DNA from 4 places in the Arthrobacter sp. GmRoot5-12 genome. Region 1 is predicted to be linked to each of the others. Evidence: riboswitches for the same ligand, from Rfam matches in the RefSeq annotation. Region 1 holds a riboswitch; each other region holds the start of a gene.
The links. A riboswitch is a leader RNA that binds a small molecule or an ion and turns the genes downstream of it on or off. The one in region 1 is predicted to bind thiamine pyrophosphate.
Positions count from the first base shown of each region.

Region 1 (4,312 bases):
CGGTGTCCAGGGCCAGTCGTTCCATCCTGGACGCGAGCTGGTCCGATCCGGCCATGATGCCCGGCAGGAGCGGCAGGGCTTCCCGCGCCCAGTCCGGAACATCCCCGCCATTGCTGAGGGCCTCGCAGATCACCAGCACAAAGCGGTCCACCAGGCGGCGGAGCGGCGCGGTGGTGTGGGCATAGGCCGCGCCGATGGCAGACTGCACGCCGTCCTCGGGGACCGTTCCGTCAAAGGCGGTATAGGAGGCGCCCCGGAACAGCATGCCGGCGGAATGCATGATGGCCAGCTGGCGGGGATCGGTGGGATCCAGGGAACGCAGGTATTCGCCGTAGCTGACTTCACCGTCCCAGGGCCTGCCCAGCACCTCGGTCTGCAGCCGGAAATGCTTCAGCGACCGTTCGTCCGGGGCGGGCATGGTGCGCAGGATTCCCACCTTGCCCTCCAGCATGAGCTGCGCGGCGGCCATCCCGGTCATCAGGGAAATCTGCGCGTTCCAGTCCTCCACGGGAAGCTGCGGTACGGCAGCAATGCGGTAGCCGCCGTCGGGCAGCTGGACAATTTCCTGCTCGGGCATGTTGAGGCTGGCCCCGCCGCGTTCCCGCTCCAGGGCCACCCGCTTCAGGCCCACCTCGCGGAGGAGCCGCAGCACCGGCGAGGCCGTCCCGGCGTCGAGGTCTTCCTGCGCACCCTTGTAGCTGAGCTTGTCGCGGCTGCGGACCCGCGCCCGCCTGACGCCCACCGACACAACCGTTGCGTCGCCGTCGAGCGTGAAGTCCCATACGAAAGCCGAACAATCCTGGCCCGGCAGCAGGCTTCCTGCCCCCTCGCTGATCACTTCCGGGTGCAGCGGAATCCGGCCGTCCGGAGCGTAGAACGTCTGGCCGCGGCGCCGGGTCTCGGCGTCCAGGGGACCTCCCGGCGCAACAAACGCCGGCACATCGGCGATCGCGTACATTACCCGGTAGCCGTTCCCGTCCGGTTCGATGAACACCGCCTGGTCCAGGTCCGTGGAGGAGGCCGGATCGATGGTCACGAACTGGACGGCGGTCAGGTCGTAGGACGGAAGCTTCAGCGCTGCCACAGCGGCCCGGGCATCCGCCACTGCCTCAGCCGGGTACGGTCCCGGCAGTTCAAGTTCGGTGCGCAGCAGGCCCAACGCCTCTTCCAGGGCGTTCCTGTGGTCATGGACGTTTGGAGCCAGCCGATGATGTGACACAAAAGTCAGCGTAGCTCCAAGTCCGCCGATATGGCATCAGGCGGCGGCGTCCAATGCGTCGAGGAGGGAGGCGGCAGCGGCGGCGGGATCGGAGGCCTCGGTGATGGCGCGCACCACCACGATCCTGCGCGCACCGGCTTCCGCCACCTGGTGGACGTTTCCGTGGTCAATGCCGCCAATGGCGAACCAGGGCACGGGGTCCGCCGCCTGCCGTGAGGCCTCGGCGGCATACTTCACCAGGTCAGTGCCCACGGCGGACCTGCCGGGTTTGGTGGGGGTTGCCCAGACCGGACCCACGCAGAAGTAGTCCAGCCCGGCTGGTCCGGCAGTTGCTGCCAGGGCGGCGTCCACCTGCCCGGTGGTGTGGCTGGAGAGCCCGATGGCGGCGTTGCCGTTGACCAGCGTGCGCGCCGCCGCCAGCGGCAGGTCCTTCTGGCCGATGTGGAACACCGGTGCCCCGGAGAGGACGGCGATGTCCGCACGGTCATTGACCGCCCACAGCTTTCCGTGCCGTACCGCGGATTCCTTCAGCACCGCCAGGAGGTCCAGTTCCTCGGCCGCCTCGATGGTCTTGTCGCGCAGCTGGATGATGTCCACGCCACCGGCGAACGCGGCGTCAACGAACTCCGCGAAGTCGCCGCGGTCCCGGCGCGCATCGGTGCAGAGGTACAGGCGGGCTGCCTTCAGGGCGTCGTTGTCCCGTGAATTGACGACTTCGGTGGCTGGAGCGTGGTGGCCGGCGGGAAAGGATGGGGTGGACACATTCATGCGTGCAAGCCTAGTTCCTCTAAACTGGGCTGGTACTGCGGGAGCCCGCGGCGGCTGTCACAAAGCGCCGGGCTGAGAGGGCGTCAGAGCCGACCGCTTGACCTGATCCGGTTAATGCCGGCGTAGGGAAGGAACCCACATGCGTACCCCCTTCACCCATCACCCCGGGTCCGCCCGCAGCTCCATTCCCTCCACCCTCCGGGCCGACGTTGCCGTCATCGGCGGGGGAGTGGTGGGGCACGGCATTGCCTGGGAGGCGCAGCGTTCCGGGCGCTCGGTGGTCCTCATTGATGACGCGCCCGGTACCGGCGCCAGCTGGGCGGCGGCCGGCATGCTGGCTCCCGTCAGCGAACTGCATTACCAGGAGGAAGAGCTCCTGGAACTGATGCTTGACGCATCATCGCGCTGGCCCGGGTTCGCCGCCGGGCTGGGCAGGGCAACGGGCGCGGATTCCGGATACCTGACGACGCCGACCCTCGCCGTGGGTGCCGACGCGGCCGACCGCCGGGCGCTGATGGACCTGCGCACAGTCCAGCAGGCCAACGGGCTGGCGGTGGAACCCCTGACCGTGCGGGAGGCCCGGAAGCGTGAGCCGCTGCTCAGCCCGGCCATTGCGTGCGCACTTGATACCCCGGCGGACCACCAGGTGGATCCCCGGCGCCTGGTGGCCGCCTTGCGGCTGGCCCTGGCCGGCGCGGCGCAGGAGCAGCCCCAGCTGGCGGTTGCCGGGGCAGTGGAAGGTTTTGCCGTGCCGGAGCGGGCAGCCGGGCTGCTGTGGGAGGGCGGAACGGTTTCCGGGGTCCGCCTGGCCGGCGGCGGCACGGTGCTGGCAACGGAGACCGTGGTGGCCAATGGCCTGCAGGCGGGGGCGCTTGACGGCCTGCCGGACGGCCTTGAGCTGCCGCTGCGGCCCGTGCACGGGGATATCCTGCGCCTTGCCGTTCCCCGCCACCTTCAGCCCTTGGTGACGTCAACGGTGCGCGGCCTGGTCCACGGCATCCCCGTGTACATCGTTCCCAGGCAGGACGGGACCGTGGTGATCGGAGCTACGCAGCGGGAGGACGCCCGCTCCGATGCCGTGAGTGCCGGCGGCGTCTACCAGCTGCTGCGGGATGCGCAGGCTCTGGTGCCCGCCGTCGCTGAACTCGAACTCCTGGAATGCACCGCCCGCGCCCGCCCCGGTACCCCTGACAACGCGCCGCTCCTGGGCCGGGTGCCGGCCGCTCCGGGCGCCGGGGGAGGACAGGCCGGGCACGTCCCCGGACTCATCATCGCCACCGGGTTCTTCCGGCACGGAGTCCTGCTCACTCCCGCCGCGGCGGCCATCTGCAGGGAACTGCTGGACGGCAGGGCCGATCCCCGCTGGGGTCCCTTCAGCCCGGACCGGTTTTCCAGGCCGGCAACGGCAGCAACAAGCCCCCACATCAAGGAGACTGCGTGAACATCACCCTTAACGGAAACCCGCACACGGTGGCCGACGGAGCTTCGATCACCACGCTGGTCAGCGAGGTCACCGGACGCCCGCTGGCGGACAACGGACAGGCGACCGACGGCGGGAAACTCGGCGTCGCCGTCGCGCACAATGCCCAGGTGGTGCCGCGCAGCCAATGGTTCGCCACCGCGCTCGCCGACGGCGACGACATCGAACTTGTTACAGCAGTACAGGGAGGCTGACGCCATGACCGAAACCAGCACCATCAACCCTGCAGGAAACGCCGGTGCCGGCGACGCCCTGGTGATCGACGGCGTCGCGCTGGGTTCCAGGCTCATCATGGGCACCGGGGGAGCGCCCAGCCTCGATGGCCTGGGCGCGGCGCTCCTTGCCTCCGGCACCGCACTGACCACCGTGGCCATGCGGCGCTACTCCACGGCTGAAACCGGCTCGCTGTTCCAGCTGCTGGTGGATCATGGAATCCGGGTCCTGCCCAATACGGCCGGCTGCTTCACGGCCAGGGACGCGGTCCTTACCGCGGAACTGGCCCGGGAGGCCCTGGAAACAGACTGGGTGAAACTGGAGGTCATCGCCGATGAACAAACCCTCCTGCCGGACGCCGTGGAACTGGTCGAGGCCACCGAGCAGCTGGTCAACCGCGGCTTCAAGGTCTTCGCCTACACCAACGACGATCCTGTGCTGGCCCTGCGGCTGGAGAACCTTGGAGCCACCGCCGTCATGCCGCTGGGTGCCCCGATCGGCACCGGCCTGGGGATCCTGAACCCGCACAACATTGAGCTCATCGTTTCCCGGGCCTCCGTGCCCGTGGTCCTGGATGCCGGCATCGGCACGGCATCCGACGCCTCCCTTGCCATGGAGCTGGGCTGCGACGC
Region 1 covers NZ_AP046056.1:3,364,512-3,368,823, forward strand. The annotation lists gene AC6JAM_RS15590 (RNB domain-containing ribonuclease) at 1-1,219, opposite strand, end outside; gene thiE (thiamine phosphate synthase) at 1,256-1,987, opposite strand; TPP riboswitch at 2,015-2,133, shown strand; gene thiO (glycine oxidase ThiO) at 2,127-3,428, shown strand; gene thiS (sulfur carrier protein ThiS) at 3,425-3,661, shown strand; gene AC6JAM_RS15610 (thiazole synthase) at 3,666-4,312, shown strand, end outside.

Region 2 (4,312 bases), 1.1 Mb from region 1:
GATCCTCGCCGTGGCCCAGGTGCCGGGGGCCGAACAGCAGTTCGTCAAGCACCTTGCCGGTCACGAACTGGTGCTCCGGCTCCTGGAACACCGTCCCCACTCGGGAAATCAACTGATCCGCCTTCCACCGGTACGGGTCAATGCCGGCACCGCGGCTCAGGTCCATGGTGGCGGAGACCTTTCCGGACACCGGTTCCAGCAGCCCTGCCAGGGTCAGGGCGAAAGTGGACTTGCCGGCGCCGTTGGGACCCGTCACGGCGAGCGCCTGCCCGGCGCGCACCTGCGCGGCCAGGCCTTCCTGGACCGGTGACGGCGGAATCTTCCTTAAGCCCTTGCGTCGGGGACGTTCGCGGGCGACTCCCAACTGTTCGGCCGCGAGCAGGAGGTTTCCCGTGCCGGGGGCCGGGACCACCGCCCGGGCACGGGTTGCCGGGACGTAGCCGGGGACCCACACACCGGCGGCGGCCAGCATGGCCCGCGCCTCCGTGAGCACCCGGGCCGGCGGCCCGTCCAGGAGTACGGCGGGATCCGCGGCGGAGCCCGGCTGCAGGACCACGATCCGGTCCACCAGGTCCTTCCACACGGACACCCGGTGCTCCACCACCACCAGCGTGGCCCCGGTCTTGTCCAGGCACCGCGCCACGGCATCGCGGACCTCCAGCACGCCGTCCGGGTCCAGGTTGGCGGTTGGCTCATCCAGGAGGATCAGGCCCGGGCGCATGGCCAGGATGCCGGCCAGCGCCAGGCGCTGCTTTTGCCCGCCGGACAGGGCCGACGTCGGGTGGTCCAGCGGCAGGTGGGACAGTCCGACGTCGGCAAGCGCCTCGTGCACGCGCGCCCAGATTGCTTCCCGTGGGACGGCAAGGTTTTCGGCACCGAAGGCGACGTCGTCCCCCACCCGCGACAGGACCACCTGCGTCTCGGGGTCCTGCTGCATAAGTCCGGCGCGCCCGCGCTGGGCGCGGGGCACGGCGCCGTCAACCAGCAGCGAACCCGACTCGTCGGCGTCCCCCGCCTCGCCGCCGTCGTCGTTAATGTCCCCCAGCACCCCTGCGAGCGCATGCAGGAGCGTGGACTTCCCGGCACCCGAGGGGCCGAGCAGGAGCACCCGCTCCCCCGGGCTGATGTCCAGGTCAAGCGCATGGACGGCAGGCTTGGCCCTGCCGGCGTGCCGCCACCCCCAGCCCCGGGCTGTGACGGCGGCAGGGCGGACGGTGCCGCCGTCACGCTGGGCTGGTGCCATCAGGAGAAGACAGGCTCCGTGGCGGCCTTGCGCGAAGCGAAGGAGCTCAGCACGCCCGTACGCGCCAGGCCGCGCGTGGCCAGCCACGACAGGGCGCCGGCGAGAATGGCGCCGGAGAGGGTGGTCAGCACGATGTACGCCAGCTTGTCCGCACCGGAGTAGGCGATGTTCCAGCCCCACGGTGCGAACGAGTCATTCAGTCCGCAGAAGAATCCAGCCGCGGCGCCTGCCAGCAGGGAGACAGGCAGGTTGAACTTGCGGTAGACGAAGATGGCGAAGATGATTTCCGCGCCGAGGCCCTGGATGAAGCCGGAGAAGAGGACCGAGGCACCGTACTGGGACCCCATGAGGAGTTCCCCGGTGGCGGCCACGGTTTCACAGAACAGGGCGGCTCCGGGCTTGCGGATGATGAGCATTCCCAGCACGCCGGGAATCATCCAGCCGCCCGCCAGCAGCCCGGTCAGGGGCGGGTAGGCGGCATTCATGGGGGCAGAAAGCGCGGCTGCTCCCTGGTCCCACGCCCAGAAAATGACGCCGCCCGCGATGGCCACCAGCGCGGCGACCACGATGTCCACGACGCGCCAGGACTTACTGGTGGTCTTCTTGATTGCTGCAGTACTCATGTGATCCTCCTGGGAAACAGGAGGGGAAAGTGGACCCGGCTGACGGCTGTTGCCGTGCAGCCGCGGCACTTTGAGAACTCGACTCCCTTGCGCCGGTACTAACCGGATCAGGTTCGAGGGTCTGCGGCTGTCCGCACTCTCAGCGCCCACCTGCGGTGCCCGGCTTGTGCCAGGATGTCCGACGGCGGCGCTCCCCTGTCGTTATTAGTGGTGCTTTTGGATGGGTAAGGCTTTTTGAACTGCCCTTCCGGGCGTGGTCAAGTTTACACCTGGCGGGGGTAGATTGAGGGCCATGAGCGCCATTCCACCGGATGTGACCGGATTCGATCCCGATTCCGCCGACGCCCAGCTGGAGGGGTCGCTGGAAGCGTCGATTGCCCGCATCGAGGCGGAGGTCCGGGAGCTCCAGTTCCCCGGCTTTTCGCTGGATGACGCGTTGAACCTGGGCCTGCTCCTGGTGGAGCTGGGCAAGGAGCGGTCCCTTCCCATCGCCATCGACATCACCAAGGGCGAGCAGGTCCTGTTCCACGTCGCGCTCCCGGGCGCCACGCCGGACAACGGGCACTGGACCCGCGCCAAGCAGCGCACTGCCGCCCGGTACGAGGTGCCGTCACTTTTAGTGGGGCTGCGGGGCCGGCTGGGCGGCGGCCGGATCGAGGACAACGCCTGGTTCGACCAATCCCGGTATGCAGCCCATGGCGGCGCCTTTCCGATCTACGTCACCGGCGTTGGCGCCGTGGCCACGGTGACCGTCTCCGGGTTGCCGCAGCTGCAGGACCATGACCTGGTGGTTGAGGCGCTGCGCGACATCCTGGGGTCGTCGCTGCGGGATTAGGCGCCGGGGACCTGCCGCCAACAGGAAGCCTGCTTAGCTTTTATTAGTAATCATGCTTACTATATTGGTTCGCGGGTTTCGAGGAGGACAGGGCATGGGAGTCACCATGGGCGGTCCCGCGTTCGTTCCCGTCACCAGCGCGGCAGACCAAGGAGCACCATGAGAATCCCGGAATCCAGAGGCCCCCTCAGCAACGCCCTGTTCGCACTCCTTGCGCAGGCTCCGGCCGAAGCCGGGACGGGGCTGGACGGGCTGTACCACCTGGCGGCACGGCAGGTGGCCGGCACTAGTGACATCATCGGCGACGAGGACATCCAGCTGGCCCTCTTCTGCCTCTACGAGCTCCACTATTCCGGCCTGGCCGGCGTCTCCGACGACTGGGAGTGGGAGCCGGCGTTAATCCGGGTCCGGCAGCTGGTCGAGGCACCGTTTGAGGCAGCCCTCCGTACCGCCGCGCACCAGGCCGCCGCAGACTTCGAACTGCCTGCCGGTGCCCTGACCAGCGACCAGGTAGCCGACGTCCTGTTCGGCCTCGCAGCCACGGACACCGGGCCCAGCGTCTCCCGCTACGTCGCCAGGAAGGCGGGCCTGGACCAGCTCCGGGAGTTCCTGATCCACAAGTCGATGTACCAGCTGAAGGAAGCCGACCCGCACACGTGGGCCATTCCGCGGCTCAGCGGACGGCCCAAAGCGGCCCTGGTGGAAATCCAGGCGGACGAATACGGCGGCGGCCGCCCCGAGCGCATGCACAGCGCGCTGTTCGCCCGGACCATGCGCGGTTTGGGCCTCGACGTCAGCTACGGCGCGTACGTGGATGCCGTCCCCGCTGTCTCCCTCGCGTCCGTCAACCTCATGTCGCTGTGCGGCCTGAACCGGCGGCTCCGGGGTGCCATCACCGGCCACCTGGCGATCTACGAGATGACCTCCTCCCAGCCCAACCGGTTCTACGGCAACGGATTCCGCCGGCACGGTTTCGGCGCGGACATCACCCACTACTTCGATGAGCATGTGGAGGCCGACGCCGTCCACGAGCAGATCGCAGGCCGGGACCTCGCCGGCGGCCTCGTCGAAGCCGAACCGGAACTCCTCGCGGACGTCCTGTTTGGGGCCACTGCCGCCATGGCCCTCGACGGCCGGCTGTCCGCCCATCTGATGTCCTCATGGGAAGCCGGCGCATCATCGCTGCGGGCGGCCGTGCCGGCCGCAGCATGACTACGACGAAAGCGGTGCAGGCATGAAACCCGGACAGCATGGAACAGGATCGGACATGGACCACGAATCCGCCGCGGGCTCCATCGTGGTCTGCCCGGACGGGCCCCTGATCGTCAGGGGTGATTTCGAGATCGTCACCCCATCCGGGGACGCGGTGCCCCGCGACCGCAGGACCGTTGCGTTGTGCCGCTGCGGCGCCTCGGCCATCAAGCCCTACTGCGACGGCACGCACAAGATGATCAAGTTCCGCACCGAGCCGCCCGCGAAGTAGTCCAACAAGCCATTTAGTCCAACAACCCGCCTGCAGCACGCCACGGCCTTGCCCGGACCGGCACGGGCGTACGGCTAGGCTGGAGGCAGTCCGTTTTCCGCCCGCAAGGAGTAATAGGAATGAACCTT
Region 2 covers NZ_AP046056.1:2,245,945-2,250,256, reverse strand. The annotation lists gene AC6JAM_RS10255 (ABC transporter ATP-binding protein) at 1-1,243, opposite strand, end outside; gene AC6JAM_RS10250 (ECF transporter S component) at 1,243-1,866, opposite strand; TPP riboswitch at 1,933-2,073, opposite strand; gene AC6JAM_RS10245 (heme-degrading domain-containing protein) at 2,159-2,701, shown strand; gene AC6JAM_RS10240 (iron-containing redox enzyme family protein) at 2,861-3,913, shown strand; gene AC6JAM_RS10235 (CDGSH iron-sulfur domain-containing protein) at 3,969-4,184, shown strand; gene AC6JAM_RS10230 (DUF4235 domain-containing protein) at 4,304-4,312, shown strand, end outside.
Region 2: another riboswitch for thiamine pyrophosphate. It lies ahead of AC6JAM_RS10250 (ECF transporter S component); the one in region 1 lies ahead of thiO (glycine oxidase ThiO).

Region 3 (4,312 bases), 340 kb from region 1:
CGAGCCCCAACACTGGCCCGTCAGCACTGGCGCACGGCCCGTGCAGGAGCACCGGTCAGCGGACTGCCACCCGGAGCCGGTTGCGCCACGGGTCCTCGAACCGGAGCTCCGCGCCGGTGTGGTGGGCGGGCACCCCGGCGACCCTCAGGCGGTCAGCCAGCGCCCCGACGTCGTCACCCGAGGGAACCTCGATGAGCACCTCGCCCAACCCAAGGGTGTCCTTGCGGGGGCCGGCGCCGCGACTGTTCCAGACGTTCATGGCCATGTGGTGGTGGTAGCGGCCCGCGGAAACGAACAGGGCCTGCCCATGCCAGCCCGCCGTCTTCTCGAAGCCCAGGGTACCCACGTAGAAGTCCCTGGCGGTCTGGACGTCGCCAACCTGGAGGTGGACGTGCCCCACGCCTGCGGACGTCCGTCGCTGGCCTTCGAGGGATTCCTCAGTGAGGTGCTGCTCCAGGTAGCGCTGCGGCGGAAGCGCCAGGCTGTCCATCACCACGTCCGTCCCGTTCCAGGACCAGTTGCTGCGCGGCCGGTCCCAGTACAGCTCGATGCCGTTGCCCTCGGGGTCGGTGAAGTAGAAGGCCTCACTCACCAGGTGGTCGGCGCTGCCGGTGAAGGACCGGGGTTCGTACTGGGCTGCCGTGGCGATGGTGGCAGCCAGGGAAGCCTGGTCCTCGAACAATAGGGCGGTGTGGAACAGGCCGGCCTCTCCCCTGCCGGGAAGGTGCAGCCCGGGGGCCGGCGCCAGGTGGACCAGCGGCCTGCCGAGCCTGCCCAGGTAGAGCCCGCCGTCCTGCTCCGCCACCGCCTCCAGGCCCAGTGCGCGCTGGTAGTAGTCGGTCATGACCTTCATGTCGCCCACCTTGAGCATTACCGTACCCATGGCGAGGTCGGCAGGAAGAAGATCCTGGCTGCTGGCTGCGTCGGTCATTTGAAGGCTCCTTGTGTTGGAGGCCGTCACTTCGGCGGCCTGTCACATATTAAAATTACTTGAAGCTTCAATTTATTCCAAGTAGCGGAACCAAATAACTCAACGGATGATGCGGCCGCCCAGCACCACGTGCTCCAGCGCCGTGATCGTGTCCGGGGTGGTCCGGGGGTCGTCCCGGCACACCACGACGTCGGCCCGCGCGCCTTCCTCCAGGCTGTCAACGCCCAGCCACGCACGCGCTGCCCAGCAGGCGGCATCCAGAGCCGCATGCATGGGCAGGCCGGCCCCGTGCAGGGCGAGGATCTCATCTGCGATCCTGCCGTGCCGGATCACGCTGCCTGCGTCCGTGCCGGCAAAGATCCGGACGCCGGCGGCATGGGCCTCCGCCACCCGTTCCAGCCTGCGTTCCCACAGGGCACGCATGTGGGCGGCGTAGCGCGGAAACTTTGCGTCCGCCTGCTCCGCGATATCAGGAAAGGTGGCGATGTTGATGAGGGTGGGCACGATCGGTACGCCCTGCTCCACGAACCGGGGCAGGTGGCGCGGCAGCAGCCCCGTGGCGTGCTCAATGCAGTCAATGCCGGCGTCCAGCATTTGGTCCAGGGTGTCTTCGGCGAAGCAATGTGCCGTGACCCGGGCACCTTCATCATGGGCAGCCTGCACAGCGTCACGCACGACGGCGGCAGGAAAGGAGGGCGCAAGGTCGCCGGCGCTCCGGTCGATCCAGTCGCCCACCAGTTTGACCCAGCCGTCGCCGTCGCGCGCTTGCTTCCGCACGGCCTCCACGAGCCCGTCGGGTTCGACCTCCGCCGCGAAGCCGCGCAGGTAGCGGCGTGTGCGGGCCACATGCCGTCCTGCACGGATCAGTACCGGGAAGTCCCGGCCGCCCTGCATCCAGCGGGTATCGGCAGGTGAGCCGGCGTCGCGGACCAGCAGGGTTCCGGCGTTGAGGTCAGCCAGCGCCTGCTCCCGGGCAATGGCGGGTTCCACCGGGCCGTCGGGACCCAGGCCGATGTGGCAGTGGGCGTCGACGAACCCCGGCAGCACCCAGCCGTCGAGTTCCCGCGCCGGAGCGGCAGCGGGCCGGCTGAACGTGAGCTTGCCGTCCACCGACCAGAGTCCATGGCGTACCCGGTCCGGTGCGGCCAGGACGGGTCCGCGAAAGTAGATGATGTCTGCCATCGGGCTTCCTTTCGATGCCCGGTCAGGCTAGCACCCGCGAATGTGACACCGCCCTTTCGGGGGCCTGTGGTAGCTTCTTCTCTGACCACACGGGAGCCCTTGCAGGGGCTGAGATCGGGCTGACGCAGCCTGCGACCGTTGAACCTGTCCGGGTAATGCCGGCGAAGGAAGTGAGTATTCCCTTGAGTACGCAAAACACCCAGTTGAACCCTGCCCACCTGCCGTCCACCGGGGGTTCCGGAGCCGGCTCCACGCCCCAGGTGAACCAGTCCGAAGTGACCCGGTCCCTGGCGTCGCATTCGCTGGCCTATATCGACGACGCCGGGTCCGGCATCCGGGTACCCGTCACGGAAATTGCCCTGGAGCCATCGCCCAACGGCCAGCCGAACGCACCGTTCCGGACCTACCGGACGGCGGGGCCGGGAAGCGACCCCGTCCGCGGCCTGGAGCCCTTCCGCGCGGAGTGGATCGTGGCGCGCGGAGACACCGAGGCCTACAGCGGCAGGGAACGCAACCTGCTCGACGATGGCCGCTCGGCCGTCCGCCGCGGCGCCGCCTCCGCGGAGTGGCAGGGCGCGCAGCCGGTGCCCCGCCGCGCCGTCGACGGCCGGACGGTGACCCAGATGCACTATGCCCGGCAGGGCGTCATCACGCAGGAGATGCGCTTCGTGGCGCTGCGCGAGAACTGCGATGTGGAACTGGTCCGGAGCGAACTGGCCGCCGGCCGCGCCATCATTCCGAACAACATCAACCATCCGGAATCCGAACCGATGATCATCGGCAAGGCCTTCCTGGTGAAGATCAACGCCAACATCGGAAACTCGGCCGTGACGAGTTCCATCGCGGAGGAGGTGGACAAGCTCCAGTGGGCCACGCAATGGGGCGCCGACACCGTTATGGACCTGTCCACCGGCGACGACATCCACACCACGCGGGAATGGATCATCCGCAACTCCCCCGTCCCGATCGGCACCGTGCCGATCTACCAGGCCCTGGAGAAAGTCAACGGCGAGGCCAACGCGCTGACCTGGGAAATCTTCCGGGACACCGTCATTGAACAATGCGAGCAGGGCGTGGACTACATGACCATCCACGCCGGCGTGCTGCTTCGCTATGTCCCGCTGACCGCCAACCGGGTGACGGGCATTGTGTCCCGCGGCGGCTCCATCATGGCCGGCTGGTGCCTGGCCCACCACCAGGAGAACTTCCTCTACACGCACTTCGATGAGCTGTGCGGGATCTTCGCGAAGTACGACGTTGCCTTCTCCCTGGGCGACGGTTTGCGCCCCGGTTCGACGGCGGACGCCAACGACGCCGCCCAGTTCGCGGAACTGGACACGCTCGCCGAGCTCACCCAGCGCGCGTGGGAGTACGACGTTCAGGTCATGGTGGAGGGGCCCGGCCACGTTCCCTTCCACCTGGTCCGGGAAAACGTCGAGCGGCAGCAGGAACTCTGCAAGGGGGCCCCGTTTTACACCCTGGGCCCGCTGGTGACAGATGTTGCTCCGGGCTATGACCACATCACCTCAGCGATTGGTGCCACCGAGATTGCCCGTTACGGCACCGCGATGCTGTGCTACGTCACCCCGAAGGAACACCTGGGCCTGCCCAACAAGGACGACGTGAAGACCGGCGTGATCACCTACAAGATCGCCGCGCACGCGGCGGACCTGGCCAAGGGGCACCCGGGGGCGCATGAACGGGACGACGCCTTGTCCAAGGCGCGGTTCGAATTCCGCTGGCGGGACCAGTTCGCACTGTCCCTGGACCCGGTGACGGCTGAGGCGTTCCACGACGAGACGCTGCCGGCTGAGCCTGCCAAGACGGCGCACTTCTGTTCGATGTGCGGGCCCAAGTTTTGCTCCATGCGGATCAGCCAGGACATCCGCGACGAATTTGGTTCCGCGGAGGCGCAGGCGGCACTGGCCGATGCTGCGGCCGGGATGGGCGGGAAGAGCGAGGAATTCCTGGCGGCCGGCGGCAAGGTCTACCTGCCGGAACTGCGGGTGCCTGCTGACAGCTAGGACGCGCGGGCCGGCTGGCTCCGGCTGACCTGGCTGATGAACTGCCGGATGGCCCGGTCCCCGTCCGGGGAGTCATGGGGCCGGTGTCCTCCCGCGGCAACGCGGTGCAGGGCACCGGTCTCCCGGAGGTACCCGGCGATTTCCTCGTAGAGCGGTTCCCACCCACCGGTCAGCA
Region 3 covers NZ_AP046056.1:3,704,273-3,708,584, reverse strand. The annotation lists gene AC6JAM_RS17100 (VOC family protein) at 56-931, opposite strand; gene AC6JAM_RS17095 (amidohydrolase family protein) at 1,031-2,113, opposite strand; TPP riboswitch at 2,193-2,300, shown strand; gene thiC (phosphomethylpyrimidine synthase ThiC) at 2,296-4,137, shown strand; gene AC6JAM_RS17085 (alpha/beta fold hydrolase) at 4,134-4,312, opposite strand, start outside.
Region 3: another riboswitch for thiamine pyrophosphate. It lies ahead of thiC (phosphomethylpyrimidine synthase ThiC); the one in region 1 lies ahead of thiO (glycine oxidase ThiO).

Region 4 (4,312 bases), 430 kb from region 1:
GCGCCGGTCAACAACCGGGTCACCAGCGTCAAGGGCTCCACCCGCCTTGAGGCCAAGAAGCAGCGCCGCCGCGAATCCCGCGACACCGGCCGCCGCCGCACCGTCATCACCGAGGCCGAGTTCCTGGCCCGCCGCGAATCCGTGGACCGGCAGATGATCGTCCGCCAGCGCGACGACAGAATCCAGATCGCCGTCCTTGAAGACGGTGTCCTGGCCGAGCATTTCGTGTCCAAGACCCAGCAGGACTCGCTCATCGGCAACGTCTACCTGGGCAAGGTCCAGAACGTGCTGCCGTCAATGGAAGCTGCGTTCGTGGACATCGGGCGTGGCCGCAACGCCGTGCTGTACGCCGGTGAGGTCAACTGGGAAGCCGTCAACCTCGAAGGCAAGCAGCGCCGCATCGAGAACGCGCTCAAATCCGGCGACACCGTCCTGGTCCAGGTGACCAAGGATCCCGTCGGCCACAAGGGCGCCCGGCTGACCAGCCAGATCTCCCTTCCCGGCCGCTACCTGGTCTACGTGCCCGGCGGCTCCATGACCGGCATCTCCCGCAAGCTGCCCGACGTCGAACGCAACCGCCTCAAGCGCATCCTCAAGGACCGCCTGCCCGAGCACGCCGGCGTCATCGTCCGGACCGCCGCGGAAGGTGCCTCGGAAGAGGAACTGACGCACGACATCAACCGCCTGCGCGCCCAGTGGGAAGGCATCGAAAGCCAGTCCCAGTCCACCAAGATCCTGGCCCCGGAGCTGCTGTACGGCGAACCGGACCTGACCATCAAGGTGGTCCGGGACGTCTTCAACGAGGACTTCTCCAAACTGATCGTCTCCGGTGAGGAGGCCTGGGACACCATCGAGGCCTACGTCACGTACGTGGCGCCGGACCTGGTGGGCCGCCTCGAGAAGTGGACCAAGGACCAGGACATCTTCTCCGCCTGGCGCATCGACGAGCAGATCCACAAGGCCCTTGAGCGGAAGGTCTTCCTGCCCTCCGGCGGCTCCCTGGTCATCGACCGCACCGAGGCCATGACCGTGGTGGACGTCAACACCGGCAAGTTCACCGGCAGCGGCGGCAACCTCGAGGAAACCGTCACAAAGAACAACCTGGAAGCCGCCGAGGAAGTGGTGCGCCAGCTGCGGCTGCGCGACATCGGCGGCATCATCGTGATCGACTTCATCGACATGGTGCTCGAATCCAACCGCGACCTGGTCCTGCGCCGCCTGGTGGAATGCCTGGGCCGCGACCGGACCAAGCACCAGGTTGCCGAGGTCACGTCGCTGGGCCTGGTCCAGATGACCCGCAAGCGCATGGGGACGGGCCTGCTGGAAGTCTTCGGCGAGCAGTGTGAGGCCTGCGCCGGCCGGGGCGTAGTGACGCACGACGATCCCGTGGAGCACCGCCGCGCCAACATTGTGGCGGCCGAGCACCACGTCCAGCGCGCCGACAGCCGCCCCGAAGCCCGCGGGGAAGCCCACCGCCCCGAAGGGCAGCGGGCCGATGGCGGCCAGCCCGGAGTCCGTCCCGAGCGCAAACGGCGGCGGGGACGCGGCGGCCAGCAGCCCGAGGCTGCCCCGGCGCCTGCTGTCCACGTCCACACCGTCCTGCCGGACCCCACAGACGCAGAGCGGCACGCCAAGGCAGAGGCCACCCGGCTTGCCCTGGCGAACATCGCGGCTGCCGCCCATGCGGCCCACCTGCATGACGATGAGGTGGCAGCCACCCGGCAGGCACCGTCCGCCGAGCCGGCGCAGGTCCCTGTTGAAGAGAAGCACGACGCCGATGGCCCGGCACGCCCCGCAGCTGTCCTGACCTTCGGCGGCGAGGAAGTCCCGCTTCCCTTCGTGGAGCACGCTGAGGACCAGCATCCCAGGCCCGCCCTCACGCTGGACCGGCTCGCGGAAGCCTTCGCCCACCTCGGCCAGCCGGCTTCCCCGGTGGAGAACGCGCCCGCCAAGGCCGCAGACACGGTGAAGCCGGCCGAACAGTCAGCGCCCGAACAGTCGGTGCCCGAACAGCAGCCCGGCGGGGGAGCGCAGGCGCGTGCCGCCGTGAAAGCTCCGGTGGAAAAGGACTACTCCGACCACACGCTGGAGCAGTCCCGGCAACGCAGGCCGCGGCGCCACCGCGCTGCCAGCCGTGCCCAGGGTGCCGCAAATGAAACCGCTGTCCAGCACCACGAGAACGTCCAGGCGACAGGCGCGGGGCACTCGCACGCAGCCAAGGCCCCGGACACCGCCAAAGCACAGCCCGCTGCGGCGGAGCCCGGCAAGCCGGCAGGGGAACCGATCATCCTCGGCGTCGGCGTCCCCGCCTCGGAGCTCTAAGCCAAGGCGCAGTTAACGCGCCACCCAGGAAGTCCCCGTCGTGCGGACTGTCCCCCATGAATCCAGGGGGAACAGTCCACGGACGGGGACTTCCTGCATGCGCGGGTGCTGTCACCTTTCCGCCGGGTACGCCCCAGCGGCTACTCTGGAACCCGACACGGGGTGCCGCGCAGAAGGCCGGCTGAGATCCACACCCGTTGAACCTGTCCGGCTAGTACCGGCGAAGGGATGTCTGTTGTCTTCGACCCTCTCCATGCCCCTGCCCACAGCGTCCGGCGTGGCCCCCGCGCTGCCTGGGGGCCGCGATGTCCCGCGCGTCCTCTCCATTGCAGGCTCCGACCCGTCCGGCGGGGCCGGGATCCAGGCGGACCTCAAAAGCATTGCCGCCCATGGCGGATACGGCATGGCCGCGATCACGGCACTCACGGCGCAAAACACCCGGGGTGTGCAGTCCGTCCACGTCCCGCCGGCCGGCTTCCTGGCCCAGCAGCTGGGCGCGGTCAGTGACGACATCAGCATCGACGCCGTCAAGATCGGCATGCTGGGCGACGAGTCGGTGATCCGCACTGTCCGCCAATGGCTCGAAAAGGCCCGTCCCGCCGTCGTGGTCCTGGACCCCGTCATGGTGGCCACCAGCGGCGACAGGCTGCTGAAGGAATCCGCCGAAGCCGCGCTCCGGGAACTGCTGCCCCTTGCCCACCTCATCACCCCCAACCTTCCCGAACTCGCGCTGCTGCTGGGCACGGAGCCGGCGAAAGACTGGGACACCGCGCTGGACCAGGGCAGGCGCCTGGCGGAAGCCACCGGAGCCACCGTGCTGGTCAAGGGTGGCCACCTTTCAGGCCTCGACTGCCCGGATGCGCTGGTCAACGCTTCGGGCCTCCTGGGCCCGGACGTGGTGGAAGTGCAGGGGAAGCGGGTTTCCACGCGGAACAGCCACGGGACGGGCTGTTCCCTGTCCTCTGCCATGGCAACAGTCCAGGCCCGTTTGGGCAATTGGGAGGCATCACTGCGAACGGTCAAGCCCTGGCTGGCCGGCGCACTTGAGAACTCCGGCCAATTGGAGGTGGGCCAGGGGAACGGCCCCGTACACCACTTCCACCACGTGCGGCCGGTCCTGGAGGAGGGCGGCTTCGCGGCCCGGTTGTGGTCGGAAGCCCAACAGGACCTGGCGGACATCTACGCACTGGACTTCATCCACGGCCTGGCGTCAGGAGACCTTCCGGAGAAGGACTTTGCCTACTACCTGGCGCAGGATGCCCTCTACCTGAACGGCTACTCCAGGGTGCTGGCACGGGCCAGCGCGCTGGCCCCCTCGGAGGCCGAGCAGCTTTTCTGGGCCGGATCCGCGCAGCAGTGCCTTGAGGTGGAATCGGAACTCCACCGCTCGTGGCTCAGCACCCGCCCGGCCCCGAAGGGCCTGGGCCCCGTCACCAAGTCATACGTGGACCACCTCACGGCAGCGTCGGCGTCGGGCAGCTATGCCGTCCTCGCCGCCGCCGTGCTTCCCTGCTTCTGGCTCTACGCCGAAGTCGGCGGGAAGCTCCACGCCCGGTTCCTGGCCTCGGGCGAACCGGACGGCCATGCCTACGCGGCCTGGCTCCGGACGTACGCCGACGAGGGCTTCGCCGAAGCAACCCGCAAAGCCATCGCCATCGTGGATGCAGCCGGACGGACCGCGCCGGACCATGAGAGGGCGGCGATGGTGACGGCGTTCAAGCAGTCCTGCCGCCTGGAAGTGGAGTTCTTCGACGCGCCGAGGCTGCATTCCTGACCCCCGCGGGCCGGGCCCGGCTATGATGGTGGAGCACGGTTGCGGCGGTTCCTGCCGGGCTGTGGTTACTACCACAGCCGGCCCGCCTGAACCAGCCTCATTTGCGGCCGAAGATGGATTTAGCGTATTCTTGATCTTCGGTGCTTACGCCAACACTTGGGTTACGACCCCACGGCGTTGAGGCACAGCGAGAAACCAAGCTTTTAGCAAGTCGGT
Region 4 covers NZ_AP046056.1:3,791,995-3,796,306, forward strand. The annotation lists gene AC6JAM_RS17535 (Rne/Rng family ribonuclease) at 1-2,322, shown strand, start outside; TPP riboswitch at 2,471-2,568, shown strand; gene thiD (bifunctional hydroxymethylpyrimidine kinase/phosphomethylpyrimidine kinase) at 2,576-4,096, shown strand.
Region 4: another riboswitch for thiamine pyrophosphate. It lies ahead of thiD (bifunctional hydroxymethylpyrimidine kinase/phosphomethylpyrimidine kinase); the one in region 1 lies ahead of thiO (glycine oxidase ThiO).